One region of the Streptomyces sp. NPDC056987 genome, then DNA from elsewhere that is predicted to be linked to it. Evidence: riboswitches for the same ligand, from Rfam matches in the RefSeq annotation. Region 1 holds a riboswitch; each other region holds the start of a gene.

The links. Region 1 has a riboswitch for cyclic di-AMP ahead of ACFTZC_RS12360 (NlpC/P60 family protein). Riboswitches for the same ligand answer to the same signal wherever they lie in the genome.
Region 2: another riboswitch for cyclic di-AMP. It lies ahead of ACFTZC_RS35730 (M23 family metallopeptidase); the one in region 1 lies ahead of ACFTZC_RS12360 (NlpC/P60 family protein).
Region 3: another riboswitch for cyclic di-AMP. It lies ahead of ACFTZC_RS25620 (M23 family metallopeptidase); the one in region 1 lies ahead of ACFTZC_RS12360 (NlpC/P60 family protein).

What each region holds. Positions count from the first base shown of each region.
Region 1 is NZ_JBHURV010000008.1:153,785-163,128, reverse strand. It holds gene ACFTZC_RS12370 (peptidoglycan DD-metalloendopeptidase family protein) at 1-104, shown strand, start outside; gene ACFTZC_RS12365 (ATP-dependent DNA helicase) at 201-2,732, opposite strand; cyclic di-AMP (ydaO/yuaA leader) riboswitch at 3,000-3,174, shown strand; gene ACFTZC_RS12360 (NlpC/P60 family protein) at 3,182-4,591, shown strand; gene ACFTZC_RS12355 (hypothetical protein) at 4,683-5,036, opposite strand; gene ACFTZC_RS12350 (NlpC/P60 family protein) at 5,306-6,382, shown strand; gene ACFTZC_RS12345 (hypothetical protein) at 6,572-6,949, shown strand; gene ACFTZC_RS12340 (LuxR C-terminal-related transcriptional regulator) at 7,008-7,730, opposite strand; gene ACFTZC_RS12335 (PspC domain-containing protein) at 7,895-9,196, opposite strand.
Region 2 is NZ_JBHURV010000046.1:19,095-28,438, forward strand. It holds gene ACFTZC_RS35705 (sporulation protein) at 1-754, shown strand, start outside; gene lhgO (L-2-hydroxyglutarate oxidase) at 861-2,078, shown strand; gene trmB (tRNA (guanosine(46)-N7)-methyltransferase TrmB) at 2,292-3,095, shown strand; gene ACFTZC_RS35720 (PrsW family intramembrane metalloprotease) at 3,227-4,528, shown strand; gene ACFTZC_RS35725 (aldo/keto reductase) at 4,584-5,528, opposite strand; gene ACFTZC_RS35730 (M23 family metallopeptidase) at 5,617-6,666, opposite strand; cyclic di-AMP (ydaO/yuaA leader) riboswitch at 6,678-6,832, opposite strand; gene ACFTZC_RS35735 (PP2C family protein-serine/threonine phosphatase) at 7,081-8,241, opposite strand; gene ACFTZC_RS35740 (MerR family transcriptional regulator) at 8,538-9,284, opposite strand.
Region 3 is NZ_JBHURV010000024.1:45,818-55,161, reverse strand. It holds gene ACFTZC_RS25630 (M16 family metallopeptidase) at 1-547, shown strand, start outside; gene ACFTZC_RS25625 (M16 family metallopeptidase) at 565-1,947, shown strand; cyclic di-AMP (ydaO/yuaA leader) riboswitch at 2,156-2,318, shown strand; gene ACFTZC_RS25620 (M23 family metallopeptidase) at 2,331-3,125, shown strand; gene ACFTZC_RS25615 (GntR family transcriptional regulator) at 3,342-4,049, shown strand; gene ACFTZC_RS25610 (HPr family phosphocarrier protein) at 4,234-4,515, opposite strand; gene ACFTZC_RS25605 (GNAT family N-acetyltransferase) at 4,646-7,573, shown strand; gene ACFTZC_RS25600 (DUF5998 family protein) at 7,664-8,269, shown strand; gene ACFTZC_RS25595 (alkaline phosphatase family protein) at 8,269-9,344, shown strand, end outside.

The DNA of each region.
Region 1 (9,344 bases):
GCAACTCGACCGGTCCGCACCTGCACTTCGAGGTACGGCCCGGCGGCGGCGCGGCGATCGACCCGCTGGCCTGGCTCCGCAGCCACGGCCTCGACCCGACGTAAACCCGGCGCGTACGACCTCCCGCCAGGCCGTACGTGCCGCACCTGCCGTACGTGCCCGTGCCCTGCCACCCGGCAGGGCACCCGCCCCTCCCGGGCCTACAGCTTCTCGACCGGCGCGTACCGCAGCAGCAGCCGCTTGGGCTTGGTGTCCCCGAAGTCGACCGTCGCCTGTGCGTCCGCGCCCGCGCCGGTCACCTCCATGACCGTGCCGAGCCCGAACTGGTCGTGCGTGACCCGGTCTCCCACCGCCAGCGTGATCACCGGCTTGTCGCTCGTGCGCCGCGTGGCGAAGCCCGAAGGCCCGCCGCCCGACCGCGAGCGCGCTGCGGTGGAGGAGAGCGACGACGTGATCCCGGACGTCGGGCCCGCCGGGATCTGCGCGCCGGTCCGCTTCCACTCCAGGTGGCGTTCCGGGATCTCCTCCAGGAAGCGCGAGGCCGGGTTGTACGAGGGCTGCCCCCAGGCGCTGCGCATCGACGACCGCGTCAGATAGAGCCGTTCACGGGCGCGCGTGATGCCGACGTACGCGAGGCGGCGCTCCTCCTCCAGCTCCTTCGTCTGGCCGAGGGCGCGCATGTGCGGGAAGACGCCGTCCTCCATGCCGGAGAGGAAGACCACCGGGAACTCCAGGCCCTTGGCGGTGTGCAGCGTCATCAGCGTGATGACGCCGGAGCCGTCCTCGTCCTCGTCGGGGATCTGGTCGGAGTCGGCGACGAGTGCGACCTTCTCCAGGAACTCGGCGAGGGTCGGCGTCGCGGCCACGGCCGGAGCGGCGGCCTCCGCGCCGGCCGTTCCGTCATTGCCATCAGCGCCGTCACCGGCGTCGGCGCCCGCGGCGGCCTGGCTGCGCTCCTGTTCGAACTCCAGCGCCACCGACGCCAGTTCCTGCAAGTTCTCGATCCGGGTCTCGTCCTGCGGGTCGGTCGAGGCCTGAAGCTCCGCCAGATAGCCGGTCCGTTCGAGCACGGCCTCCAGGACCAGTGCCGGCCCGGCACCCGACTCGACGATCGTACGCAGCTCCTCCATCAGCGTGTTGAAGCGCTTGACGGCATTGGCGGAGCGCGCCGCCATGCCGTACGCCTCGTCCACGCGCCGCAGCGCCTGCGGGAAGGTGATCTTCTCCCGCAGCGCGAGAGCGTCGATCATGGCCTCCGCCCGCTCCCCGATGCCGCGCTTGGGCACATTAAGGATCCGGCGCAGCGGTACGTTGTCCTCCGGATTGGCGAGGACCCGCAGGTAGGCCAGGACGTCACGGACCTCCTTGCGCTCGTAGAAGCGCACTCCGCCGACGACCTTGTACGGCAGGCCGACCCGGATGAAGATCTCCTCGAAGACGCGGGACTGCGCGTTCGTCCGGTAGAAGACGGCGACGTCACCCGCCTTGGCCTCGCCCGCGTCCGTCAGCCGGTCGATCTCGTCGGCGACGAACTGCGCCTCGTCGTGCTCCGTGTCCGCGACGTAACCGGTGATCTGGGCGCCGGCGCCGGCCTTGGTCCAGAGGTTCTTCGGGCGGCGGCTCTCGTTGCGCTCGATGACCGCGTTGGCGGCGCTGAGGATCGTCTGCGTGGAGCGGTAGTTCTGCTCCAGCAGGATCGTCGTCGCGTCCGGGTAGTCCTCCTCGAACTGGAGGATGTTGCGGATGGTGGCGCCGCGGAAGGCGTAGATCGACTGGTCGGCGTCGCCGACGACGCAGAGCTCCGCGGGGTCCTCGCCCTCGCCGGAGGGGCCCACCAGCTCGCGTACGAGGGTGTACTGCGCGTGGTTCGTGTCCTGGTACTCGTCCACCAGGACGTGCCGGAAGCGGCGCCGGTAGTGCTCGGCGACGTCGGGGAACGCCTGGAGCAGGTGGACGGTGGTCATGATGATGTCGTCGAAGTCCAGGGCGTTGGCCTCGCGCAGCCGTGCCTGGTACATCCGGTACGCCTCGGCGAGCGTCTTCTCGAAGCCGTCGACGGCCTGTCCCGCGAAGGTCTCCTCGTCGATCAGCTCGTTCTTGAGGTTGGAGATCTTGGCGCTGAAGGACTTCGGCGGATAGCGCTTGGGGTCGAGGTCCAGATCGCGGCAGACCAGGGCCATGAGCCGCTTCGAGTCGGCGGCGTCGTAGATCGAGAACGACGAGGTGAACCCGAGCCGCTTCGACTCGCGCCGCAGGATCCGCACGCAGGCGCTGTGGAAGGTCAGCACCCACATCGCCTGGGCGCGCGGGCCGACGAGCTGCCCGACGCGCTCCTTCATCTCGCCCGCGGCCTTGTTGGTGAAGGTGATCGCCAGTATCTCGCCGGGGTGGACGCTGCGGGTGCCGAGGAGATGGGCGATCCGGTGGGTCAGAACCCGGGTCTTGCCGGATCCGGCCCCGGCGACGATGAGCAGCGGCGACCCCGTGTGCACGACGGCCGCGCTCTGCTCCTCGTTCAGCCCTTCGAGGAGCGAGGCAGGGTCGATGACCGTACGGGCCGACCCGTTGCGGTGGTACGGATCCCGGGCCGGAGGCACGTCGTACGCCCCCTGGAACAGGTCGTCGGGCACCTGCTCCGGGGCGTGTTCGTCCAGGTCCTCGGGCGGCGGGGGGTGCTCGTCGCCGGAGGGCTGGAGGTCGGCCAGGAAACTGTCGTCAAAGAGGCTGCTCATCGCTTAACGAGTCTAGGCCGCCGCACCGACAGTCGGAGCCCGCCCGGCGAAGCCGGTCCGGCGGATCCACCCCGGAAGGCGGACGGTTCCGGATTACACACGGAGCGTAACGCTATACCCCCTATTACGGCTCCCTGCACTCCGCACGAGCAAATGGTCACAGAAATGTATCGGGCATATCGGCCATCCACCTTCACATCAGCGCCACATCTTGGCTAGCGTGCTCGATCAGGCAGCCCGTACCTCTGAAGGCGATCCGCGCCGAGCGGGCGGCCCACGCCGAATCCGGGCTTTCCAGCGGGAAGTTCGGAACCGGGGACCCACTCTGCAAGACCGGGGTGAATCGGGCCGTACGTTCGCCGTACGTACAACGCCCGTAGGGCAGCCTTCCGTTCCGCCCGAACCCGACAGCTAACCCGGTAGGCGGTCCACGGAAGGAGATGCCGAACTTGGCGTCGCATCGCAAGGCGCGCAGCCGTAGCGGGGTACGCACCAACACCCCTGCCGTCGGGATCACGACGGCCGCCCTCGCCTCGGTCACGCTGCTGTCGACGCAGAGCGCGGACGCCGCGCCCACGGAATCGAAGTCCTCGCCGTCGGTCGAAGAGGTGGAGAAAAAGGTCAGCGACCTGTACCGCCAGGCCGGTGGTGACGCGCAGAGGTCCGCCAGGACGAAGGAGGCGACGGCCAAGCAGAAGCGCACGGTCGACCGGGTCATCGACGGTGTGGCCAAGAGCGCGGACAAGCTGAACGAGGCCCGCCGTACGCTCGGTTCCTACACGTCCGCGCAGTCCGGGGGCGGCGCGGGCACCCCTGCGGGCGCCCCTGTCGCCCCGGCCGCTTCCGTCACCCCGGCAGCCCCGGCCCCACCTGTCGCCCCTGTCGCCCCTGTCACTCCTGTTGTACCGGCGATGCCTGCCACCGCTCCCGCCATGCCCGCAACGGCTCCCGCCATGCCTGCCACGGCCCCCGCCGCCGTACTGTTCGCGGACAGCCCGCAGACGTACGTCGAGCAGACGGGGATGACGGAGCGGCTGACCGACCGTCAGCAGAGCCCCGTCGCCGACCACTGGAGCTCCCGGGCGGACACCCGCGCCCCGGAGTCGCCGGACGAGTCCCAGGAGTCCCTGCGGACCAGCAAGGAGCAGATCCAGAAGAAGCTGGCCGAGGCCCGCGCGCTGCTGGCGCGGCTCACCGCGGAGGAGCAGGCACGGCTGGCCGCGCTGGAGCGCAAGAAGGAAGAAGCGGCCCGCCGCACGGCGGAGGCGCAGGCCAAGGCGGAGGCCCGCGACAAGGCGGAGGCCGACGCCGAGGCGGAGCGCCGGCGCGAGGCGGAGCTGATCCTGCCCCGGTCGCAGCCCCAGGCTCCGTCGGCCGACCCCGGCACGGGCACGGGATCAGGCACGGGAACGGGCACCGACGCGGCAACGGTCGCAGGTGCGAACGCGGGAACGGCTGGCGGCACCGGACTGGAGGCCGTGACCGGCGGTGACCCCGCCGGCATCTACGCGGCCAAGGCGGCGAAGGTGCTCGCCTTCGCACGCACCCAGATCGGCAAGCCGTACGTGTGGGGCGCCTCGGGGCCGAGTTCGTACGACTCCTCGGGCCTGACCCAGGCGGCGTGGCGGGCGGCCGGTGTCGAGCTGCCGCGCAGCACGAGCGACCAGGTGGACACGGGCACGCGCGTCACCACCGATGATCTGCTCCCCGGCGACCTGGTCTTCTTCTACGACGACATCAGCCACGCCGGCATCTACATCGGCGACGGCATGATGATCCACGCGCCCAAGCCGGGTGCGAACGTGCGTGAGGAATCGATCTACTACCTGCCGATCTACGGCAGCGTCCGCCCGGCCTGACCCGGTCGCGGCGCCCCGCGGACTCCGTCTCGGCGCCCCGCGGACCCGGCGGACCCGACCTCACCGGGGTCGGGTCCGTCGGGGGCCGGGGTCAGGTCCAGAGCGTGGCGATGAGGATGTTGGCCACAGTCAGCCCGCCCACCGCGCCGAACAGCGGCTTCTCGGCCGCCTCGTCGTCCCGCTTCACGTAGACGATGCCCAGGATCACGACCAGGACGGCCAGCTTGACGCCGATCTTGATGTTGTTGAGGGGCTGGTCGTCGGCCTGGTTGAGGCCCACCAGCACCATTCCCGTGATCAGCATGGTGAGAGCGCCGTGCAGCATCGCCGGGGTGAAGCGCGCCGTACCGGCGCTCATCGCCTTCATCTGGGTCAGGAAACCGCCGAGCAGGGCGGCTATGCCGATGATGTGCAGGGCGACGAAGACATTGATCAGTACGTCCATGCCGGGAGCGTAGCCCGGCCCATATCACCCGCCTTCGGTGAGGTGGGGCTTACTTCCGCTATCAGTCGGGTCCGTCCGGAAAAGCGCGCTCCGCCGGGCCATCATGATCGTGAAACGCTCCGGAACCTTCACCTCCCGCCAATACCCGCCATGTCGAGGCCGGGCTGTGACCGTGCGCCCTAACGTCCTGCGTACGGCCCTCACGGGGCCGTACCGGGCGGCCGTACCGCACGGAGTCAACGGAACCGAAGGAAACGGACCCCGCCCCCGTGGCAGCGCACCGAAACCACCGAATCCACCGAAAGCCCAGACAGCGGCTGTTCACCGGCCAGGCCGGCCGCACCGCGGCGACGCTCGCGCTCGCGGGAGCCGCGACCGCCACCGCCACGGGCCCCGCGCAGGGCGAGCCCCGGCTCACCCCCGCGCAGATCAAGGCCCAGGTCGACACGCTGTACGCGCAGGCGGAGACGGCCACCGAGCAGTACAACGGGGCGAAGGTGAAGGCGGACGAGGCCCGTGCCTCGCTCACCGAGCTGCGCGACGAGGCCGCGCGCAGGACCGACGGGCTCAACACCTCGCGCGCCGAGCTGGGCTCGATCGCCACCGCGCAGTACCGCAGCGGTGGCCTTGACCCCGCCGTACAGCTCGCCCTCAGCTCCCGGCCCGAGGACTACCTGGAGCAGGCCGGTGTCGCCGAGCGGGCCGGCAGCAGGCAGGCCGCCACCGTCGCGGGGATCCGCCGGGAGCTGTCGCGGATCGCCGGGCTGCGCTCGCGGGCGGACACCCAGCTCGCCGATCTCACGGCCCGCCGTGCCGAGCTGGCCCGGCACAAGTCCACGATCCAGCGGAAGATCGGCTCCGCCCAGCGGCTGCTCGACGAGCTCACCGCCGAGGAGCGCGACCGGTACGAGGGGCGGGGCGGAACGGGGCGACAGGACGGCGGGGACCCGGCCCGCGCGGACCGGGGGACGCCACGCGGCACGGCAGCGGCGCCGAACGCGCGGGCCGAGGCCGCCGTCGCCTTCGCGTACGGCGCGATCGGCAAGCCGTACGTGTGGGGCGCGACCGGTCCCGGCTCCTTCGACTGCTCAGGGCTGACCCAGGCCGCGTGGCGTGCCGCCGGGGTCGCCCTGCCCCGCACCACCTACACGCAGATCAACACGGGCCGGCGCGTCGCCCGTTCCGAACTGGCCCCCGGTGACCTGGTGTTCTTCTACTCGGGCATCAGCCATGTCGGGATCTATGTGGGCGGCGGACAGATGATCCACGCGCCCAGGCCCGGTACGGCGGTCCGGCTCGCGCCGGTCGACGAGATGCCGTTCGCGGGCGCCGCCCGACCGCTCTAGCGTCCGTCTGACGCCCTTTCCGGTCCGTCCACGCGTCGTCGGTCTCCGACCGCCCCTGACGGCCCACGCCGGAGTGCCCCGCCCTCGGTTGCGGGTCACGATGTGCAGCAAGCGGTCCGCTCATCGGCCCGCGAGGTGAGACGGGGTACGCCGGGCCGGCAACGGCGGGGTGATCGGAGAGGGGCGGTCGTGAGACGAGCCACCACTGTCAGGGCAACGGCCCTCGTGGCCGGCGCGCTGTTCGTCCTGGCCCCCGTGGGGGTCACCCCGAAAGGCTGCGGGGATCTCTCCGGCGGCCGGCTCTGCGTCGAGGGCCCGATCGGCGGCGCGGGCCCCTTCACCACGCGGTACGTACGCCACGGGGACGAGCCCGAAATTCGTGTACGCCTCGGCTACCAGCGCAAGGACGCCCGGCTCACGGCCTTCCCCGGCTGGTTCGGCACGCAGCGCACCCGGCACGGCCGCGCCGAACTGACCGGCGTCATCGACACCCTGCCCGGCGAATGCATCCGCGGCGTGCTGGACCACCGGGGGCGGTTGTACGTCACCGGGTGGCACTGCTCGTAGCCGTCCGGCCCGCCGGGCGGCCGTGAGCCGTCAGCCGTGAGCCGTGGGCCGTGGGCCGTCAGACCAGCCTGCGGGCCGTCGCCCAGCGGGTCAGCTCGTGCCGGTTGGAGAGCTGGAGCTTGCGCAGGACCGCCGAGACATGGGACTCCACGGTCTTCACCGAGATGAAGAGCTGCTTGGCGATCTCCTTGTAGGCGTATCCGCGGGCGATGAGCCGCAGCACCTCGCGCTCGCGCTGGGTGAGCCGGTCCATGTCCTCGTCCACCGGAGGCGCGTCCGTCGAGGCGAAGGCGTCCAGGACGAAGCCGGCCAGCCGGGGCGAGAAGACCGCGTCGCCCTCCTGGACCCGGAAGATCGAGTTGACCAGGTCCGTGCCGGTGATCGTCTTGGTGACATAGCCGCGGGCGCCGCCCCGGATGACGCCGATGACGTCCTCCGCCGCGTCCGAGACCGAGAGCGCCAGGAAGCGCACCGGGTTCTCCGCCGCCGCCATCATGGGGGCGCTGCGGCGCAGCACCTCGACCCCGCCGCCGCCCGGCAGATGGACGTCGAGCAGGACGACCTCGGGACGGGTCGCGGTGATCACGGTGATCGCCTGGTCGACATCGGCGGCCTCGCCGACGACCTCGACGCCGGTCTCCTCCGTGCGGCCGATCTCCGCCTGGACGCCCGTACGGAACATCCGGTGGTCGTCGACGAGCACGACGCGGACCCGGCGGCCGTCCCCCGCCGGGTCCCCGCTCGCCGCGGGAGTGGATTCGGCGTGTACGCCCTCGCTCATGGTCTGTGCCCCTCGCCCTCGTCGCTCCGCCGCGGTCTGCGCGGCTCTCGTACCGTACGGTCCCCGCCCGGCGACCGGTCCATCCCCTGTGGGTCGGCGTGCTCCCACTCCTCGGCCGACCGTTGGACGACCCTTGGCCGGCCCTTGCCGGCACGCCCCGTCCGTCAGTCGTCGGCGCGCTCCATCTCCAACTCGACCTCCGTGCCGCCGTCGGGCACCGCGCGCAGCCGGGCCGTGCCCCCGTTGCGCTGCATCCGGCCGATGATCGACTCGCGGACACCCATCCGGTCGTCCGGCACGGCGTCCAGGTCGAATCCCGGGCCGCGGTCGCGCACGGAGAGGAAGACCGTACGCCCCTCGACCTCCGCGAACACCTGGACGGCGCCGCCCTCGCCACCGTACTTGGCGGCGTTGACCATCGCCTCGCGCGCGGCCTGCATCTGCGCGGACAGCTTCTCGTCGAGCGGGCAGTCGCCGACGACCACGACCTCGATCGGCACCCCGTGGTAGTCCTCCACCTCGGCCGCCGTCCGCTTCACCGCGTCGGCAAGGGTGGTGGGCTCGTCCGCCTCGTCCTTGCCGGTGCCCTCCGGCTTGTAGAGCCAGGCGCGCAGCTCGCGCTCCTGGGCACGGGCGAGGCGGCGGACCTCTCCCCCGTCGTCCGCGTTGCGCTGGATGAGCGTCAGGGTGTGCAGGACCGAGTCGTGGACATGCGCGGCGACCTCGGCGCGCTCCTGGGCGCGGATCCGCATCAGCCGCTCCTCGGAGAGGTCCTGGGTCATCCGGACGAGCCAGGGCCCGGCGAGCAGGGCGGTCCCGGCGACGACGGCTATCGCGCCCGTCAGCACATTGCCGAACTGGGCCGCCGAGCCGCGCACCACCACGAAGACGGCGAGGCCGAGGCCGACCAGCGCGACGCCGGCGAGGCTCCGGACCAGCTGGAATATGCGGTGGCGGCGGCCGATCTCGGTCCAGCGGGCACGGCGCGCGTTGTCCGCCTGTCGCCAGACGAGGACGACTCCGACGCCGATCAGCAGCATCGGCCAGATGTAACGGTCGGCGTGGCTGCGGCCCAGGCTGACGTTGCCGATGAAGGTGGCCGCGCTGACGACCAGCGCGAGCAGGGCGAAGAGCTGTCCCTTGTCGGGCTTGCGCAGCCGGCGTCTGCCGTCGGAGCTGATCTCGAAGAGCGGGCGCGACTCGACGGCCCGGCCGCCGACGCCGAGCGGGACGACGATCCAGAACACGGCGTAGAGCAGGGCGCCCAGGCCCTGTGAGAAGAAGAAGAGGAGGAAGACGAGGCGGACCCAGACCACCGGCAGTCCGAGATGGCCGGCGAGCCCGCGCGCGACGCCGCCGAGCAGCCGGCCGTCCGCGCTGCGGTACAGCTTGCGCGGCGGCAGCTCCTCGGGCCCGGGGGCGCGGGAGTGCGGCGGCGCGGCGGGGCGAGGCGGAGCGGCTGGCATGCCATCGATGGTCACACGGCGGGGTGCGGCAGGGCATCAGGGTCGTACCCCTGACGCGACCCTGATCCGTTCCCGGGGGCGGGGCGGGGCCAATATCAGGGTCAGACCGGGGTCGTCGCCGGTGGAGACCGGGCCCTCGCACCGTCAC
Region 2 (9,344 bases), on a different contig from region 1:
CGGCCGGGGGCTCTTCGGCGCCACGGCCGAACTGACCAGGCTGGCCGGGTGGATGGCCTTCGACACGGGCCAGCAGGAGGCCGCGCAGCGCTACTACATCCAGGCGCTGCGGCTGGCGCGCGCGGCGGCCGACGTGCCGCTGGGGGGTTATGTCCTGGCGTCCATGTCGCTCCAGGCGACCTACCGGGGCTTCGCCGACGAGGGCGTCGACCTCGCCCAGGCGGCGCTGGAGCGCAATCGGGGGCTGGCCACGGCGCGCACGATGAGCTTCTTCCGGCTGGTGGAGGCGCGCGCGCACGCGAAGGCGGGCGACGCGGTCGCGGCCGGGGCGTCGCTGAAGGCGGCCGAGGGGTGGCTGGAGCGCTCCCGGGACGGTGACGCGGATCCGGGGTGGCTGGGCTTCTACTCGTACGACCGGTTCGCGGCCGACGCCGCCGAGTGCTACCGCGACCTGAAGGCGCCGCGCCAGGTACGGCAGTTCACGGAGCAGGCGCTCTCCCGGCCGACGGAGGAGTTCGTACGCTCGCACGGCCTGCGGCTGGTGGTGAGCGCGGTCGCCGAGCTGGAGTCGGGCAATCTGGACGCGGCGTGCGCGGCCGGTACGCGGGCGGTGGAGGTCGCGGGACGGATCTCGTCGGCCCGTACGACCGAGTACGTACGGGACCTGCTGCACCGCCTGGAGCCGTACGGGGACGAGCCCCGCGTGGTCGAGCTGCGGGAGCGGGCCCGGCCGCTGCTGGTGGCACCCGCGTAGGCCGCTCGGCGCCGGCCGCCGGATCGGGTGCGTTGATCACCTCGCGCGGGTTTAAGCGGACCGCGGGCGGGCCAGTGCACTATCGGGGTGGGAGGTGACGCGCGCGATGGGCGGGCACGTGGGGTTCGACTGCGAGGTGCTGGTGATCGGCGGCGGGATCGTCGGCCTGTCGACGGCGTACGCGATCACGCGCGCGGCGCCGGGGACCCGCGTCGTCGTGCTGGAGAAGGAGTCCGGTCCCGCGCGCCATCAGACGGGCCACAACAGCGGGGTGATCCACAGCGGGGTCTACTACCGTCCGGGATCGCTCAAGGCGCGGTACGCGGTGCGCGGCTCCGCCGAGATGGTCAAGTTCTGCGCGGAGTACGGCATTGCGCACCAGGTCACGGGCAAGCTGATCGTCGCCACCCGCCGCGACGAGCTGCCCCGGCTGCACGCCCTGGTCCAGCGCGGCCGGGAGAACGGCCTGCCGGTCCGGGAGCTGGGCCCGGCCCAGATCATGGAGTACGAGCCGCAGGTGCGCGGCCTCGCGGCGATCCAGGTCGGCACGACGGGCATCTGCGACTTCGCGGCGGTCGCCCGGCAGCTCGCCGCCTCGGCGGAGGCCGCGGGCGCCTGCGTACGGTACGGATCCGAGGTCACCGCCGTCGACCGGCGCCCCTGGGGCGTCGCGGTCCGCACGGCGACGGGGAACGTGGTCAGGGCGCGGGCCCTGGTCAACTGCGCGGGGCTGCAGTGCGACCGGCTGGCCCGGCTCACGGGCGACGAACCGGGGATGCGGATCGTGCCGTTCCGGGGCGAGTACTACGAGCTGGCCAGGCCGGAGCTGGTCCGGGGGCTGGTCTATCCGGTGCCGGACCCGGCGTTCCCGTTCCTCGGGGTGCATCTGACGCGGGCCGTCGACGGCAGCGTGCACGTCGGACCGAACGCGGTCCCCGCGCTGGCCCGCGAGGGGTACACCTGGACCGCCGTACGCCCGGCCGAGCTGGCCGCGACGCTGGCCTGGCCCGGCTCCTGGCACACGGCGCGCAGGCACTGGCGGTACGGCGCGGGCGAGCTGCGCCGCTCGCTCTCGAAGCGGGCCTTCGCGGCGGCCGTACGGCGGCTGCTCCCCGCGGTCAGGGACGCCGACCTGCGCCCGGCGGCGGCGGGCGTACGGGCCCAGGCGATCCTGCGGGACGGCACCCTGGCGGACGACTTCCTGATCCGGCGGGCGCGGCGCACGGTCCACGTCCTGAACGCCCCGTCCCCGGCGGCGACCGCGTCGCTGCCCATCGGGCGCGAGGTGGCACGCCGGGCGCTCGCAGTGCTGGCGGAGGGGTAGGGCCTTCCCCCTTCCCCTCTCCCCTCCCCCTTGGCGCCCTTCGTCCGTCGGCCCCGGAGCGCCGGGAGCGGTCCGTAGAATTGGGGCATCACGGCCGGATCCCGGCCGCACCCCGCCCCGCCTCCGCCCCCACCAGCCCGGATTGCCGAGATGACCGAGAACCCCACAGCGAGCCGCCCCGCGCAGCGCCCCGCGATCCGCCCCGCCGGCCGGATGTTCCCCGACGGCACCGGCCCCGCGGCCGACCCCGCCGGGTCGCACTTCGAGCGGCGGATCCGGAGCTTCCAGCCGCGCCGCAGCCGGGTGACCACCGGGCAGGCCGACGCGCTGCGGCGGCTCTGGCCGGTGTGGGGCATGGACATCGACGGCCGGCGGGTCCTCGATCCGGGCGCGCTCTTCGACGGGCTGCCGGTCGTCCTGGAGATCGGCTTCGGGATGGGCGAGGCGACGGCGCGGATGGCCGCCGCCGATCCCGGGACCGGCATCCTCGCCGTCGACGTGCACACGCCGGGCCAGGGCAATCTGCTCCGGCTCGCCGAGGAGAACGGGCTCTCCAACATACGGGTGGCCAACGGCGACGCGATCATCCTGCTCCGCGAGATGCTGCCCGCCGCGTCGCTCGACGGGATGCGCGTCTACTTCCCGGACCCCTGGCCCAAGAAGCGGCACCACAAGCGCCGGCTGATCCAGCAGGAGTTCCTCACCCTGGCCGCGCCCCGGCTGAAGCCCGGGGCCGTACTGCACTGCGCGACCGACTGGGAACCGTACGCCGAGCAGATGCTCGCCGAGCTCACCGCGCATCCGGACTTCGAGAACACGGCGCCGGACGGCGGCTACGCACCCCGGCCCGCCTTCCGGCCGCTGACCCGGTTCGAGGGCCAGGGGCTCGACAAGGGGCACGTGGTGCACGACCTGCTGTTCCGCCGTACCGGAAGCCGTACCGAGGCTCCCGCCGAGGCTTCCACCGGGACTCCTGCCGGAACTCCCCCCGAGGCTCCTGCCGGAGATCGCGTCTGACATCGGCGTTCGGGCACGGGCCCTCGCCGGGTGTCAGTGCCCCTCGTTAGGGTCATCAGGTGTCAGAACCGTTCCAGCGGAGCCCCGGTCCGTCGCGTCTCGACCCCGAGCGCCCCGATCCGGGGCCGGCCATCCCCGTCTACGAGCAGCAGGAGCTGCGCGGCGACCTGTGGAGCGCCGTGCCCGAGCCCGCCCGCAGGCGTTACCGGCCGACGCGCGCGTTCTGGCGCAGGAGGGCGGTCAGGGCCTGGGCGGTGATCACGGTCCTGGCGCTCTGCGCGCTGGTGATCCTCGCGCTCGTCCGGGAGCAGACCGGGCCGCAGGGCTTCCTGGTGGGCCTCGGGCTCGCCGTCCTGCCCGTACCGCTGCTGGCGGCCGCCTTCCGCTGGCTGGACCGGGTCGAGCCGGGACCATGGCGGAATCTGCTGTTCGCCTTCGCCTGGGGCGCCTTCGCGGCGGCGCTCGTCGCGATCATCGCGAACTCCTTCGCGACGGAGTGGATCGCCACCGCCACCGCGGATCCGGCGGGCGCGGAGTCGCTCGGCGCCACGGTGATAGCGCCGGTCGTCGAGGAGAGCGCGAAGGCGACGGCGATCCTGCTGATCTTCCTCTTCCGCAGACGCAGCTTCACGGGGCTGGTCGACGGCGTCGTGATCGCGGGATTCAGCGCCACCGGATTCGCGTTCACGGAGAACATCCTCTATCTGGGCAACGCGTTCGGCGAGGACCAGAGCCAGGGGTACTCCGGGCTGAACTCGGTCACGGCGGCGACCTTCTTCGTACGGGTCGTGATGTCGCCGTTCGCGCACCCGCTCTTCACCGCGGCGGCGGGCATCGGCTTCGGCCTGGCGGCGGTGGCGGCCCGGCGGCAGAAGATCCGCCGCGTGGCTTTTCCGCTGCTCGGGCTGGTCCTCGCGATGGGCATGCACGCCCTGTGGAACGGCTCGGGGTCGCTCTTCGGCCCCTTCGGCTTCTACGCCGTGTACGGGGCCTTCATGGTCCCGGTCTTCGGGCTGCTGACCTGGCTGGTGATCTGGAGCCGGCAGCGCGAGCTGCGGACGCTCGCGGCCGAGCTGCCCGCGTACGCCGCCGCGGGGTGGCTGGCCGCGGCCGCGCCCCCCGCGCTCTCCTCGATGCGGGCGCGCTCCATGGCGCGCGGGTTCGCGGGGCGCCACCACGGGCCCGCGGCGGCGCGTACGGTCGCGGAGTACGAGGCGTTCGCGACGTCCCTGGCGTTTCTGCGCCACCGGGCCGGACGGGACCCGGTCGGCCCGGACTTCGTGGAGCGCGAGCAGGAGCTGCTGCACCACCTGTGGGAGCGCAAGGAGATAGCCGGGCCCGCGCTGACCTACGCGGCGCGGGCCACGGGCCGGGTACGGGTGCCGCCGCCGTACATCGACTACGACGGCTACAACCCGTACCGCCAGTACTGACACCCGCCAGTACGGACACCCGCCGGTGCCGACGGGTGTCCCGGTGCCTCCTCCGTCAGGCGGAGGCGGCGGTCAGCTCCGCCAGCTCCTCCGCCGTCAGCTCCAGCTCCGTGGCCGCGAGCAGCGTCGGGAGCTGCTCGACCGTGCGCGCGGAGGCGAGGGGCGCGACGACGGTCGGCTGCGCCGCCAGCCAGGCGAGCGCGACGGTGGCGACCTCGGCGCCGCGCGCGGCGGCGATCCGGTCCAGCGCGGCGAGCACCCCGACGCCCCGCTCGGACTCCAGGTACTTGCCCGCGCTCCCGGCCCGCGCGCTCTCCACCTGGGCGCCGGGGCGGTACTTACCGGTCAGGAAGCCGGAGGCGAGGGCGAAGTACGGCACGACGGAGAGGCCGTGACGGACCGCGGCGTCCCGCAGGGGGCCCTCGTACGTGTCGCGCGAGACCAGGTTGTAGTGCGGCTGAAGGGCGACGTACCGGGCCAGCCCCTCGCGCTCCGCGAAGGCGATCGACGCGTCCAGCCGCTCCGCGCTGATGTTGGAGGCGGCGACGGCACGCACCTTGCCCTCCGTGACGAGCTGGTCGAGGGCGGTGACGATCTCCTCGACCGGGACGTCCGGGTCGTCGAAGTGCGTGTAGTACAGGTCGATGTAGTCCGTACGGAGCCGCCGCAGCGACTCCTCGGCCCCGGCCTTGATGGTGGCCGCCTTCAGCCCCTTGAACTCCGGGTGCGCGCCCACCTTCGTCGCGAGGAGCACGTCGGAGCGGTTGCCGCGCGCGGCGAACCACTCGCCGAGGACGGTCTCGGACTCACCACCGGAATGGCCGTCCACCCAGGCCGTGTAGACGTCCGCGGTGTCCACGAAGTTGCCGCCCGCGGCGGCGTACGCGTCGAGGACGGCGAAGGACTCCGTACGGTCCGCGGTCCAGCCGAAGACGTTGCCGCCGAGGGCGAGCGGGAAGACCTTGAGGTCGGAGGAGCCGAGTGTGCGCAAAGTCGTCATGCGTCACTTCAACCCCACCGCAGAGCGCCTTATTCCGTTTCGGGGCGCTCCGCGTGCTCCTGCCGCACCCGTGACCGGGGCGTCGGCCTCAGGGGTTGATTCCCTTGCCGTTCAGCCACGCCATCGGGTCGATGCCCGTGCCGCCCGCCGTGTGGACCTCCAGGTGGAGGTGGGGCCCGGTCACGTTGCCGGTCGCGCCGACGCGGCCGATGACCTCACCGGTGGAGACCTTCTGCCCGGCGCTGACGGAGAGCGAGGACTGGTGCGCGTACCAGACCTCCGTGCCGTCCTCCAGCTCCAGGACCGTGCGGTAGCCGTACGAACCCGACCAGCCGGCCGACTTGACGGTGCCGCTGTGCACGGCCTTGACCGGGGTGCCCGTCGGCGCCGCGAAGTCCAGGCCGGTGTGGTAGCCGGAGGACCAGAGGGAGCCGGACTGGCCGAAGGAGGAGGTGAGGGTGTACGAGGAGGTGGGGAGGGAGAAGCTGGCCGCCAGCTTGGCGAGACGCTCCGCCTCGGCCTTGGCCTTGGCCTCCGCCTCGGCCTTCTTCTTGGCCGCCTCGATCTTCTTCTCCGCGTCGCTCTGCCGCGCCTTGGCCTGGCTCGCGGCCTTCTCGGCGGCCGCGTCCTCCGCCGCCGCCTTCTGCGTCGCGTCGGCCTTCGCCTGCTGCCGCTCGGCCTGCTGGAGGATGCGGGCGCGCAGCGCCTCGCCGGCGTCGGTGGCGCCCTGCTCGCTGTCCGCGGCGGTCAGGCCGGCGGTGCTCAGGGGCGCGCGGGCCAGCACGTCCGACGCGGAGTCCGCGTCGTCCGACCCCAGGGAGCCCATCCCCGGCAGGGACTTGGCGTCGGGAAGGTTGTCCGCGATGGCGTCGGGCAGGGATATGGAGACCGCGGGCTTGTCCTGCGCGGTGGCGATGCCGCCCGCGCCGACGGCGGCGATGACGCCGACACCGAGGACCGTGGAGCTACGGGCGAGCCCGTTGCGCTGCTTGGCGACGCGGTGCCTGCCGCGTACGGGGCGGATGGACTCCTCGGTGGGATTCCACTCCCCCCAGGTCCCGGGAGCCTCGTTCTCACTGCCGCTGCCGAAGGAGTGGGTTTCGAAAGTGGCCGTGGGGGCAGGCTTGTTGGACGCCACTGAGGCGTGCTCCTTTCCTTCCTTCTCGCCTACCGGGTTAGCTGACGGGTTCGGAGCAGGAAGGTCTCCTACGGGTGTCCCCTGCCGCACAAGGCGGCAAGTAACTCCCGATTCACCCCAATTGGTGGTTCCCCGGTTCCCTCGCGGGATTCGGCGCACGCGCACGGTGCCATCTCTGGCGACGGCTGGGACAACCGCGCTGCGTTATCGAACGTTAATAGAGACCAGGGCCTTATTCCAAGCTGTTCCCGATGATCGTTAACGACTTCGCAACGGACGTACCGGGACACAAGAACGCGCATCCGGGCGAGTCGATCGGCGCTCGGAGCATATTGGTCCGCCTCGCATACTTGACGGTATGTCAAACCTTATGCGGAGGGACACTTATCGGTCACCATGAGTGACGCCGCCGGCTCACAACACGATCGGCATCGTCCTGCGCCGCTCCGGCTCCCCCTCCGAGGGCCGGCTGACCGCCAGCAGCGCCATGTCGTCCTGGCTGCCGCCGCCCGTGTGCCGCCGTACGTCGTCGATCAGCGCCTGGAGCATCTCGTCGGGCCCCTGGAAGATCCGCCCGTCGAGCCGCTCGCGCGGAACGTAGAAGATCCCGTGCGCGTCGCGCGCCTCGGTGAGCCCGTCCGTGTAGAAGAGCAGCGTCGCGCCGTCGGGGTACGCGGACTGCTCGGCCCGGTCGGGCCACGCGCCCAGTTCGCTCATGCCGAGCGGCAGCGCGGGGTCGTGCGCCGCCAGCATCCGTACGGCGCCGTCGTGACAGATCAGCGGCTCGGGATGGCCGCGGTTGACGAGCCGTACGACGCCCTCGCCGTGCGGGATCTCCGCCAGGACGGCCGTGGTGAACCCCTCGAAGACGTCGAGCCCGTCCCGCCGCGTCCCCTCGCGCAGGAGTGAGCGCTCCAGCCGCTGCGCGACGCCCTCCAGCGAGCTCTCCTGCTCCGCCGCCTCCCGGAACGACCCGATGATGACGGCGACCGCCTCGACCGCCTCCAGCCCCTTCCCCCGTACGTCGCCGACGACCAGCCGCACCCCGTACGGCGTGTCCTGCACCGCGAACAGGTCGCCGCCGATGAACGCGCCCTCCTGCGCCGCCTCGTACCGCGCCGCGATCCGCAGCCCGCCGATTCGCTCCGCGGGTCTGGGCAGCACGGCGCGCTGGGCGGTCTCGGCGATGACGCGGGCGGAGGCGAGCCGTTCGCCGCTGCGTCTGACGACGCCGTTGATGTAGAGCGCGAGGGCGGAGACGACGAGCACCGTCAGCAGTTCGCTGATCGACACCACCGTGGTGAGCGTGTCCGTGTGGATACGGAGCGCGATCTCGGCGAGGAGCGAGGCCACGGCCACCAGCAGGGTGCCGAGCAGCGGGAAGAACGGGGCGGCGATCAGCGGGGCGGCGGCGAAGAACGGCGCCCCGGTCACACGGGCCGGAGTCGACAGGTCGAGCGCCAACCCGCCGATGATCACCAGGGCCGGCAGGAACCGGACGAGCCGCCGCCCGGCCAGGCGCCGCGCGTACGGTCCGCCCGGCCCGCCCGGCCCGAAGGGCGCCCGGTCCGCCACCCTGCCCAGGCCGTGGCCGGGGTTCCGGCGATGGTCGCGCCCGTACGTGCCGGTCACCCAGAAACCCGCGGCGTCGGCGCCCAGAAGCCCGGCACCGTCGGCGTCCTGTCTGCTTCTGCCGCCGAGGCGTTCCCGGATTCTCCTGAGCTTCCCCACCAGTCGTCTCCTGCCCGTTCCGCCGACGGCTGCGGGCGGCACCGCGCTCCACCCAGGCTGGCCGCCGCCACGGTGGGCGGCGACCCGCGGTCGGCCGACTGGGCTACGGAGACCGATGGCACGGAGGCCGGTGTGGAGACTCAGTCGGTCAGGTGGCGCTCGGCGTACACCTTCATGGCGTCCCGCACGAGCACAGCCGTACCTTTACCGTACTTGTCATACGTCGCGGTGAAACGTGGATCATCGACGTACATGGCCGTGACGCCGATGACATAAGACCTGGTCGGCTCCATGGTCACCGCCAGCCAGTCGCAGTGACGCCGGGCGATCGCCTGCGCCTCCTCACCGGACGCTTCGTGCCCGGCCGCCGCCGCGCGCCCCCAGTCGCGGGCGATCGACTCGTGCCGCTCCTGGAACGCCCGGCGCTCCTCCTCGCCGAGCGAGCGCCACCAGCGGTCGCCCTTCTCGTAGGCGGGTCGGCCCCACCTCTCGGTCACCTCCTGCTCGTACCGTGTGTACGCGAAGCCGTCGAGCACTTCGTCCGCCATGAGTTCCTCTCCCCTCTCGGTCTTGTGGAGAGTGGTCCGCACCGATGCGATGAGCCGTCCGATGCGCTCGCGTTCCTGCTCCAGCAGCCCCAGATGGCCGCGTAGGGCGGCCGCCGTGTCCTGCTGGCCGTCGAGGATCCGGGCGATGTCCGGCAGCCCGAGGCCCAGCCCCCGCAGCAGCAGGATCCGCTGCAGCCGGACCAGGGCCGCCTGGTCGTAGTACCGGTATCCGTTGACGCCGGTCCTGCTGGGCTCCAGCAGCCCCAGCTCGCCGTAGTGCCGGAGCGTACGGCTCGTCGTACCGGCCTTCTTCGCGATGTCCTGGATCGACCACTCCATGACGTTCACGGTAGAAGTTGACGTTACGTAAAGGTCAAGCGCGAGCCGGGAAACGCGAGC
Region 3 (9,344 bases), on a different contig from region 1:
CGACCTGGCACTCACCGTCCTCGGCGGCGGCGAGTCCTCCCGCCTCCACAACCGGCTGGTACGGCGCGACCAGAGCGCCGTCGCCGCGGGCTTCGGACTGCTGCGGCTGGCGGGCGCCCCCTCGCTCGGCTGGCTGGACGTGAAGACGTCCGGCGGCGTCGAGGTCCCCGAGATCGAGACCGCCGTCGACGAGGAGCTGGCCCGGTTCGCCGCCGAGGGCCCCACCGCCGAGGAGATGGAGCGGGCCCAGGCCCAGCTGGAGCGCGAATGGCTGGACCGGCTCGGCACGGTCGCGGGCCGCGCCGACGAACTGTGCCGGTTCGCCGTCCTGTTCGGCGACCCCCAGCTCGCGCTGAGCGCCGTCGACCGCGTCCTGGACATCACCGCGGACGAGGTCAGGGCCGTCGCCGCGGCGCGGCTGCGCCCCGACAACCGGGCGGTGCTGGTGTACGAACCGGTCACTCCCGACGACGTGGCGGCCACCGCCGACGCCGCCGACACCGCCGACGCCGCCGAGACCGACAAGCACGAGGGGACGGACCAGTGACCGACGCTGCCGTGACCATGGAGTTCCACCCGCGGCCGACCGCGGGCGAGGCCAAGCCCTGGGCCTTCCCCGCCCCCGGGCGCGCCACGCTCGACAACGGGCTGACGGTGCTGCGCTGCGACCGGCCCGGCCAGCAGGTGGTGGCCGTCGAGATCAATCTCGACGCCCCGCTGGACGCCGAGCCCGAAGGACTCGACGGCATCGCCACGATCATGGCGCGGGCGCTCTCCGAGGGCACCGACAAGCACAGCGCCGAGGAGTTCGCCGCCGAGCTGGAGCGCTGCGGCGCCACCCTCGACGCGCACGCGGACCACCCGGGCCTGCGGGTCTCCCTGGAGGTCCCCGTCTCCCGGCTGCTCAAGGCGCTCGGCCTGCTCGCCGAGGCGCTGCGCGCCCCCGCCTTCGCCGACAGCGAGGTCGAACGGCTCGTACGGAACCGGCTCGACGAGATCCCGCACGAGACCGCCAACCCGGGCCGGCGCGCCGCCAAGCAGCTCTCCAAGGAGCTGTTCCCGGCCGCGCTGCGCATGTCCCGGCCGCGCCAGGGCACCGAGGAGACCGTGGCGCGCATCGACGCCGCGGGCGTCCGCGCCTTCTACGAGGCGCACGTACGCCCCGCCACGGCCACCGCGGTCGTCGTCGGCGACCTCGCGGGCGTCGACCTGGACGGGATCCTCGCGGACACCCTCGGCGCCTGGACGGGCGACACGGCGGCGCCCCGGCCCGTACCGGCGATCACCGCCGACGACACCGGCCGCGTGGTCATCGTGGACCGCCCCGGCGCCGTCCAGACGCAGCTCCTGATCGGCCGGATCGGCGCCGACCGGCACGACCGTGTCTGGCCCGCGCAGGTGCTCGGCACGTACTGCCTGGGCGGCACGCTCACCTCCCGGCTCGACCGCGTCCTGCGCGAGGAGAAGGGCTACACCTACGGCGTACGCGCCTTCGGCCAGGTGCTGCGCTCCTCTGCGCCCTCCTCCCCGGACGGGGCGACGGGCGCCGCGATGCTCGCCATCAGCGGCTCCGTGGACACCGCGTCCACGGGACCGGCGCTCGACGACCTCTGGAAGGTGCTGCGCACCCTCGCCGCCGAGGGGCTCACGGACGCCGAACGCGATGTGGCCGTGCAGAATTTGGTGGGCGTCGCGCCGCTGAAGTACGAGACGGCCGCCTCCGTCGCCGGCACGCTCGCCGACCAGGTGGAGCAGCATCTTCCGGACGACTTCCAGGCACAGCTCTACGCCCGGCTGGCCGAGACGGGCACGGTCGAGGCGACGGCCGCCGTCGTCAACGCCTTCCCGGTGGACCGGCTCGTCACCGTTCTGGTCGGCGACGCGGCGCAGATCAAGGAGCCGGTCGAGGCTCTGGGAATCGGTGAAGTGACGGTTGTCACAGGCTGATTCCTCTTTCGAGGGAACCCCGGCGACCGCGGTCGCCGGGGTTCTGCTTTATGTCCGCTTTGATGGAGAGGGTGCCTGTCTGCCCTGTGGTGTGCGCTACAAAAAACCTTGTCCGTTTGGTTATTGAAAGACGAGCCGCTTAGCGTCGGTCCGGCTGTTCGCCGTTGCGCCACATCCGTGGCACCGGGCAGCCATCGCCGAGTCCCCGTCAGATGCTGTGCCCCAGCCGGTGCAGCGGGGGGAGCCGGGGACCCACGTCCCTGGGGTGAATCGGACGGCCTTCGCGGGCACACCGCGCGCGGAGGGGTCCGTAGGAGACCTTCCTGCTCCGAACCCGTCAGCTAACCCGGTAGGCGAGAGGGAAGGAAAGGACCAGCCACTCCATGGCGTTCACCCGTGCCACCGGGAAGCACCGCGCCCCGCACCGCATCACCTGCAAGGGCGCGAGCGCCGCCGGGTTCGCGACGCTGACCGCGACCGGCGTCATCGGCACCCTCGCCTCCCCGGCCCTCGCCGCAGGCACCGGCCCCGAGGCCGTCTCGGACACCGGCCTGACCCAGGTCATCGCCATCGGCGACGCCGTCGCCGGCGCGGTCGACGACCAGGCCGAGGCCCAGCGCCACGCCGCCGAGAAGGCCGAGCGGCTGAAGGCCGAGGCCAGGGCGCGCGCCGCCGCCAAGGCCGAGGCGGAGCGCAAGGCGGAGGCCCGTGCGAAGGAGCTGCGCGAGGAGCGGGAGCGCGCGGCACGGGCCGAGGAGCGCAAGCGGCTGAACACCTTCCAGCTCCCCGTCACCGGCTCCTACGTCACCACCGGCTACCACACCGGCGGTTCTCTCTGGTCCTCCGGCAGCCACTCGGGCGTCGACTTCCGCGCCGCGTCCGGCACCGCGGTCGTGGCGGTCGGCACGGGCACCGTCGTCGAGGCCGGCTGGGGCGGCTCGTACGGCAACAACATCGTCCTCAGGATGGCGGACGGCACCTACACCCAGTACGGCCACCTCTCCTCGATCGGCGTCTCCGTCGGCCAGAGCGTCGCCGCGGGCGAGCGGATCGGGCTCTCGGGCGCCACCGGCAACGTCACGGGGCCGCACCTCCACTTCGAGGCCAGGACGAGCGCCGACTACGGCTCCGACATGGACCCGGTCGCGTACCTGCGCGCGCACGGCGTCGGGGTCTGACCGCCTTCCGCCCCCTCCGCGTACCTCTCCGGGCCCGTCCGCCCACGTCTCTCCGTCGCTCCCGGTCCCTCCCGCGTGCGGGTCTCCGCCTCCGCGCTGGCCAAAAGATATCCATGGATTCCGGGCACCCATCGGAAATTCGCGTTGATTGCAATAGAGTCACGGAACAGGCGTCAATCGGCAGCGTTTCGCGCGGATTAAGGCGGAGGTTCGGACATGCGCATTCCGGCGCACTCGGTATGCACGGCCATTCGCGACGACATCGTCTCCGGACTGTTCGAGCGGGGCAGCCGGCTCACCGAGGAGCAGCTCGCGCGGCGCTACGGCGTCTCCCGCGTCCCGGTACGCGAGGCGCTGCGCACGCTGGAGTCGGAAGGCTTCGTGACCACGCGCCGCCATGTCGGCGCGTGTGTGGCCGAGCCTACGGAACAGGAGGCCGCGGACCTGCTGGAGGTCCGGCTGCTGCTGGAGCCGCTGGGCGCGGCGCGCGCCGCCCAGCGCCGCACGGAGGCCCACCTCAAGGTCCTCCGCGGCCTGGTCAGACTGGGCCAGGAGCGGGCCCGCAGGGGCCAGGGCGAGGATCTGCGCGCGCTGGGCGCCTGGTTCCACGAGACGCTCGCCCAGGCCTCCGGCAGCCCCGCGCTCACCTCGCTGCTCACCCAGCTGCGCCACAAGATCGCCTGGATGTACGTGGTCGAGCAGCCCAGCCACCCGGTGGAGTCCTGGGCGGAGCACGGCGCGATCGTGGACGCGGTGGCGCGCGGCGACGGCGAACGCGCGCGGGCGCTCACCACCCTGCACACGGAGCGCACGGTGGTGGTGTACCGGCTGCGCCGCTCCGACCGGGGGCGCGACCAGGGCCGTGACCGGGAAAAGGTGAGGGCTTCGCAACATGCCGTAAACATCGCAAGCGTACGGCATTAACAATCGCGCCGTATACAAAGAGAAAGAAATAGGTGCGGCCTATTCTTCGCTGCCCGCGCGCAGCCGCCTTCATGAAAAGCCGCCGCACCAAAAGACGCCGCACGGAAGACGGACGGAAAGACGGAGCCGTGGTCCGCGCCGAATTCGGCGGACCACGGCTCCGTCGTGGAAATACGCTCCGGGATCAGACCGTCTCGGGAAGCTCGTCGAGCCCCTCGGCGACCAGCTTCGCCAGCCGGTCCAGGGCGGCGTCCGCGCCCTCGGCGTCGGAGGAGAGCACGATCTCCTCGCCGCCCTGCGCGCCCAGTCCGAGCACCGCGAGCATCGACGCGGCGTTGACGGGGCTGCCGTCGGCCTTCGCGATGGTCACGGGGACGCCGGCGGCCGTGGCGGCGCGGACGAAGATGGAGGCGGGACGGGCGTGCAGCCCCTCGGCCCAGCCGACATTGACGCGGCGCTCAGCCATGGTGTTGCCCTTCAAGTCGCAAAAAGTCTCAAAACAGATGTCTGGACCAAGAGTCTCATGGGGCGCGGAACGGATCCCCGTCACCCCCGATCACCGGTCACGGACACCGCCCGCGCCGTACGCTTTGGGCATGGAGCACCCGCGGGACCACGCGTATCCAGGGCACTGGGAGGCGGACGTGGTGCTGCGCGACGGCGCCACCGCCCGGATCAGGCCGATCACCACCGAGGACGCCGAGCGGCTGGTCAGCTTCTACGAACAGGTCTCCGACGAGTCCAAGTACTACCGCTTCTTCGCCCCCTACCCGCGCCTCTCCGACCGCGACGTCCACCGCTTCACGCACCACGACTACGTGGACCGGGTGGGGCTCGCCATGACCGTGGGCGGCGAGTTCATCGCGACCGTACGGTACGACCGCACCGACGAGCGCGGACTGCCCGCCTCCGCCCCCGCCGACGAGGCCGAGGTCGCCTTCCTCGTCCAGGACGCGCACCAGGGCCGCGGCGTCGCCTCCGCCCTCCTGGAGCACATCGGCGCCGTCGCCCGCGAGCGGGGCATCCGCCGCTTCGCCGCCGAGGTGCTGCCCGCCAACAGCAAGATGATCAAGGTGTTCCGGGACGCCGGGTACACCCAGCGCCGCAGCTTCGAGGACGGCTCCGTACGGCTCACCCTCGACCTCGAACCCACCGCCGAGTCCCTGGCCGTCCAGCGGGGCCGTGAGCAGCGCGCCGAGGCCCGCTCCGTGCAGCGCCTGCTGACCCCGGGCTCGGTCGCCGTCGTCGGCACCGGCCGCGCCCCCGGCGGCGTCGGCCGCACCGTGCTCCGCAATCTGCGCGACGCCGGGTTCACGGGGCGGCTGTACGCGGTGAACAGCGCGTTCCCCGAGTCCACGGAGAGGCTCGACGGCGTCCCCGCCGTACGCTCGGTCACCCGGATCGGTGAACCCGTCGACCTCGCCGTCCTCGCCGTCCCCGCCGAGCGGGTGCTCGAAGCGGTCGAGGACTGCGGCCGCTCCGGCGTCCAGGGCCTGGTGGTCCTCTCCGCCGGGTACGCGGAGAGCGGCGCCGAGGGCCGCGAGCGCCAGCGCGCACTGGTACGGCTGGCCCGCTCGTACGGCATGCGCATCATCGGCCCCAACGCCTTCGGGATCATCAACACCGCCGACGCGGTACGGCTGAACGCCTCCCTCGCGCCGCAGCCGCCCGCGCGCGGCCGGATCGGCCTGTTCACCCAGTCCGGCGCGATCGGCATCGCGCTCCTCGCCGGACTGCACCGGCGCGGTGCGGGGCTGTCGTCCTTCATCTCGGCGGGCAACCGCGCGGACGTCTCGGGCAACGACATCCTCCAGTACTGGTTCGAGGACCCGGACACCGATGTGGCGCTCCTCTACCTCGAATCGATCGGCAACCCGCGCAAATTCACCCGGCTCGCCCGGCGCACGGCGGCGGTGAAGCCGGTCGTCGTCGTGAAGGGCGCCCGCCACAGCGGCAGCGCGCCACCGGGGCACACCGTCCCGGTGACCCGCATCCCGGACGCCACCGTCTCGGCGCTGCTGCGGCAGGCCGGGGTGATCCGCGTCGACACGGTCACCGAACTCGTCGACGCGGGGCTGCTGCTCGCCTCCCAGCCGCTCCCCGCGGGCCCGCGCGTCGCGATCCTCGGCAACTCCGAGTCGCTCGGCCTCCTCACCTACGACGCCTGCCTCACGGAGGGGCTGCGCCCCCTGCCGCCCCAGGACCTCACCACGTCCGCGGCGCCCGACGACTTCCGTACGGCGCTCACGGCGGCCCTCGCGGACCCCGGGTGCGACGCCGTCGTGGTGACCGCGATCCCGCGGGTGGGGGAGACGGGCACGACGGACCCCGCCGACGGCGGCGCGCTCGGCACGGCGCTCAGGACGGCGGCGGCGACAGCCCCGGCGAAGCCGGTCACGGTGGTGCACGTGGAGATCGGCGGACTGGCGGAGGCCCTCTCCACGGCGACGCACAGCGGCCCGGGCCGCCCGTCGCCGCCACCGACACCGCCATCCTCGGAGCCGCCCCCGTCGGCGCCGCCACTGCCACCGACGTCCTCGGAGCCGCCCCCGCCGCCGTCACCCGCCGCCGGACCGTCGCCCGGACCGGCCGAATCGCCCGGGACGCCCCCGTCCGGCGCCCCGGGCACCGCCGCGCCCGCCGGCGTGCGTATCCCCGCCTACCCCGCCGCCGAGCGCGCCGTCCGGGCGCTGGCCGAGGCCGTACGGTACGCGCGGTGGCGGCGCCAGGCGGCCGAACCCGGGAAGGTCCCCGAGTTCCTGGACGACACCATCGACGAGAGCGGGGCCGCCGCGCTCATCGGCCGGCTCCTCGGCGCCGCCCCCGACACCCGCCGCCTCTCCCTGGCCCCCGGCGACGCCCACGAACTCCTCGCCCTGTACGGGATCCCCGTACGGCCCGCCCTGCCCGCGCCGGGGCCCGACGAGGCCGTCGCCGCCGCCGCGCGGCTCGGCTACCCCGTCGCCCTGAAGACGACCGCCCCGCATCTGCGCCACCGCGCCGACCTCGGCGGCGTACGGCTCGATCTCGCCGACGAGGCACAACTGCGGCTCGCCCACCGCGAGCTGACCGAGCGGCTCGGCACCGCCGTCGAGCTGCGCCCCGTCGTCCAGGCCATGGCGCCCCGCGGCGTGGACACCGTCGTACGGGCCGCCATCGACGCCGCCGCGGGCTCCGTGCTCTCCTTCGGGCTGGCCGGCGCCCCCTCCGAACTCCTCGGTGACCTCGCCCACCGGCTGGTGCCCGTCACCGACCGCGACGCCGCCGAGCTGATCCGGTCGATCCGGACGGCACCCCTCCTCTTCGGCTGGCGCGGCTCGGCCCCCGTCGACACCCCCGCCCTGGAGGAACTGCTGCTACGGGTCTCCCGGCTCGTCGACGACCACCCCGAGGTCGTCTCCGTCACCCTGGAACCCGTCGTCGTCGCCACCCACGGACTCTCCGTGCTCGGCGCCACCGTCCGCCTCGCGACGCCGCCCGCCCGCGACGATCTCGGTCCACGTACACTCCCCAGCCACTACTAGGACAGATCTCCCCCGCATCGGCCCCTGCTCAGCGGTTTCCGCCGGGACAGGGCGTCTCCGGCAGCCATCCGGCCCCCGTAGGATGAGCTCATGGCGAAGACCGGTACGACGACCCAGGGGCTGCGCACGGCGATCGAGCGCAGCGGCTACTACCCGGCTCTCGTGGCCGAGGCGGTGGAGGCCGCTGTCGGTGGTGAGCCGATCTCGTCGTACCTGGTGCACCAGGAGACCACCTTCGACGCCAACGAGGTACGGCGGCATGTCACCGTCCTCGTACTGACCGCCCACCGCTTCATCGTCAGCCACACCGACGAGCAGGCCGCCGACTCCAGCTCCCCGACGCCGTACGCCACCACCTCCACCGAGTCGGTGCGGATCGACCGCATCTCCTCCGTCGTGGTCAGCCGCGTCGTCGCCAACCCGGAGTCCTACAAGCCCGGCACCCTGCCGCGCGAGGTCGTCCTCACCATCGGCTGGGGCGCCGTCTCCCGTATCGACCTGGAGCCGGCCGCCTGCGGCGACCCCAACTGCGAGGCGGACCACGGCTACACGGGCAGCTCCACCGCCGACGACCTGAGCCTGCGGGTCAGTGACGCGGGCGACGGCCCGGACGCCGTGCGGCAGACGCTCGCGTTCGCGCAGGCACTCTCCGAAGCCACCGCGGCCACGGCGGCCACCGCGGCGACCGGCCGCTGATGGCCGCCGAGTCCCTCTGGCAGGACCCCGTCCCGCTCGCCCTCTCCAGCGCGCCGCTGCCGCAGTACGGCAGCGGCTCGCTCGCCGATCTGCTGCCCACACTCGCCGCGGGCCAGGGTGTACCGGATCTGACCGCGACCATCGCGGAACTGACCCCCGCGGACCGGAACTGCGTCTTTCTGATCGACGGCCTCGGCTGGGAGCAGCTCAGGGCGCACCCGGACGAAGCGCCGTACATGACGTCGCTGCTCGCCACCTCGCGCGGTTCCACCGGGAGCCCCCTCACCACCGGATTCCCCGCCACCACCGCCACCTCCCTCGCCTCCGTCGGTACGGGACTGCCTCCCTCCGCGCACGGCCTGCCCGGGTACACCGTCCGCGATCCGGCGACCGGAGCGCTGATGAACCAGCTCCGCTGGAAGCCGTGGACCGCGCCGCACGTCTGGCAGCCGTACCCCACCGTCTTCACGCTGGCCGACGCGGCGGGTGTGCACACCGCGCAGGTCTCCTCCCCGACCTTCCAGCACACCCCGCTCACCAAGGTCGCGCTGAGCGGCGGCTCCTTCTTCGGCCGGCTCTCCGGCGAGGACCGGATGGACCTGGCCGCCGAGCAACTCGCCGCGGGCGACCGGTCGCTGGTCTACACGTACTACAGCGAGGTCGACGGCAAGGGCCACCGCTTCGGGGTCGACTCCGACGCCTGGCGCGGCCAGTTGATGTACGTCGACCGGCTCGTCCAGCGCCTCGCCGAACAGCTCCCGCCCCGTACCGCGCTCTACGTCACCGCCGACCACGGCATGATCGACATCCCCTTCGACGAGGAGTCGCGCATCGACTTCGACGAGGACTGGGAGCTGAGCGCCGGGGTCGCCCTGCTGGGCGGCGAGGGCCGGGCCCGTCATGTCTACGCCGTACCGGGCGCCGCCGCCGATGTCCTCACGGTCTGGCGCGAGGTGCTCGGCGAGCGGTTCTGGGTGGCGAGCCGCGACGAGGCGGTCGCGGAGGGGTGGTTCGGGCCGCCGGGCGCGATGGACGAGCGGGTGTACGACCGGATCGGCGATGTCGTCGCCGCGGC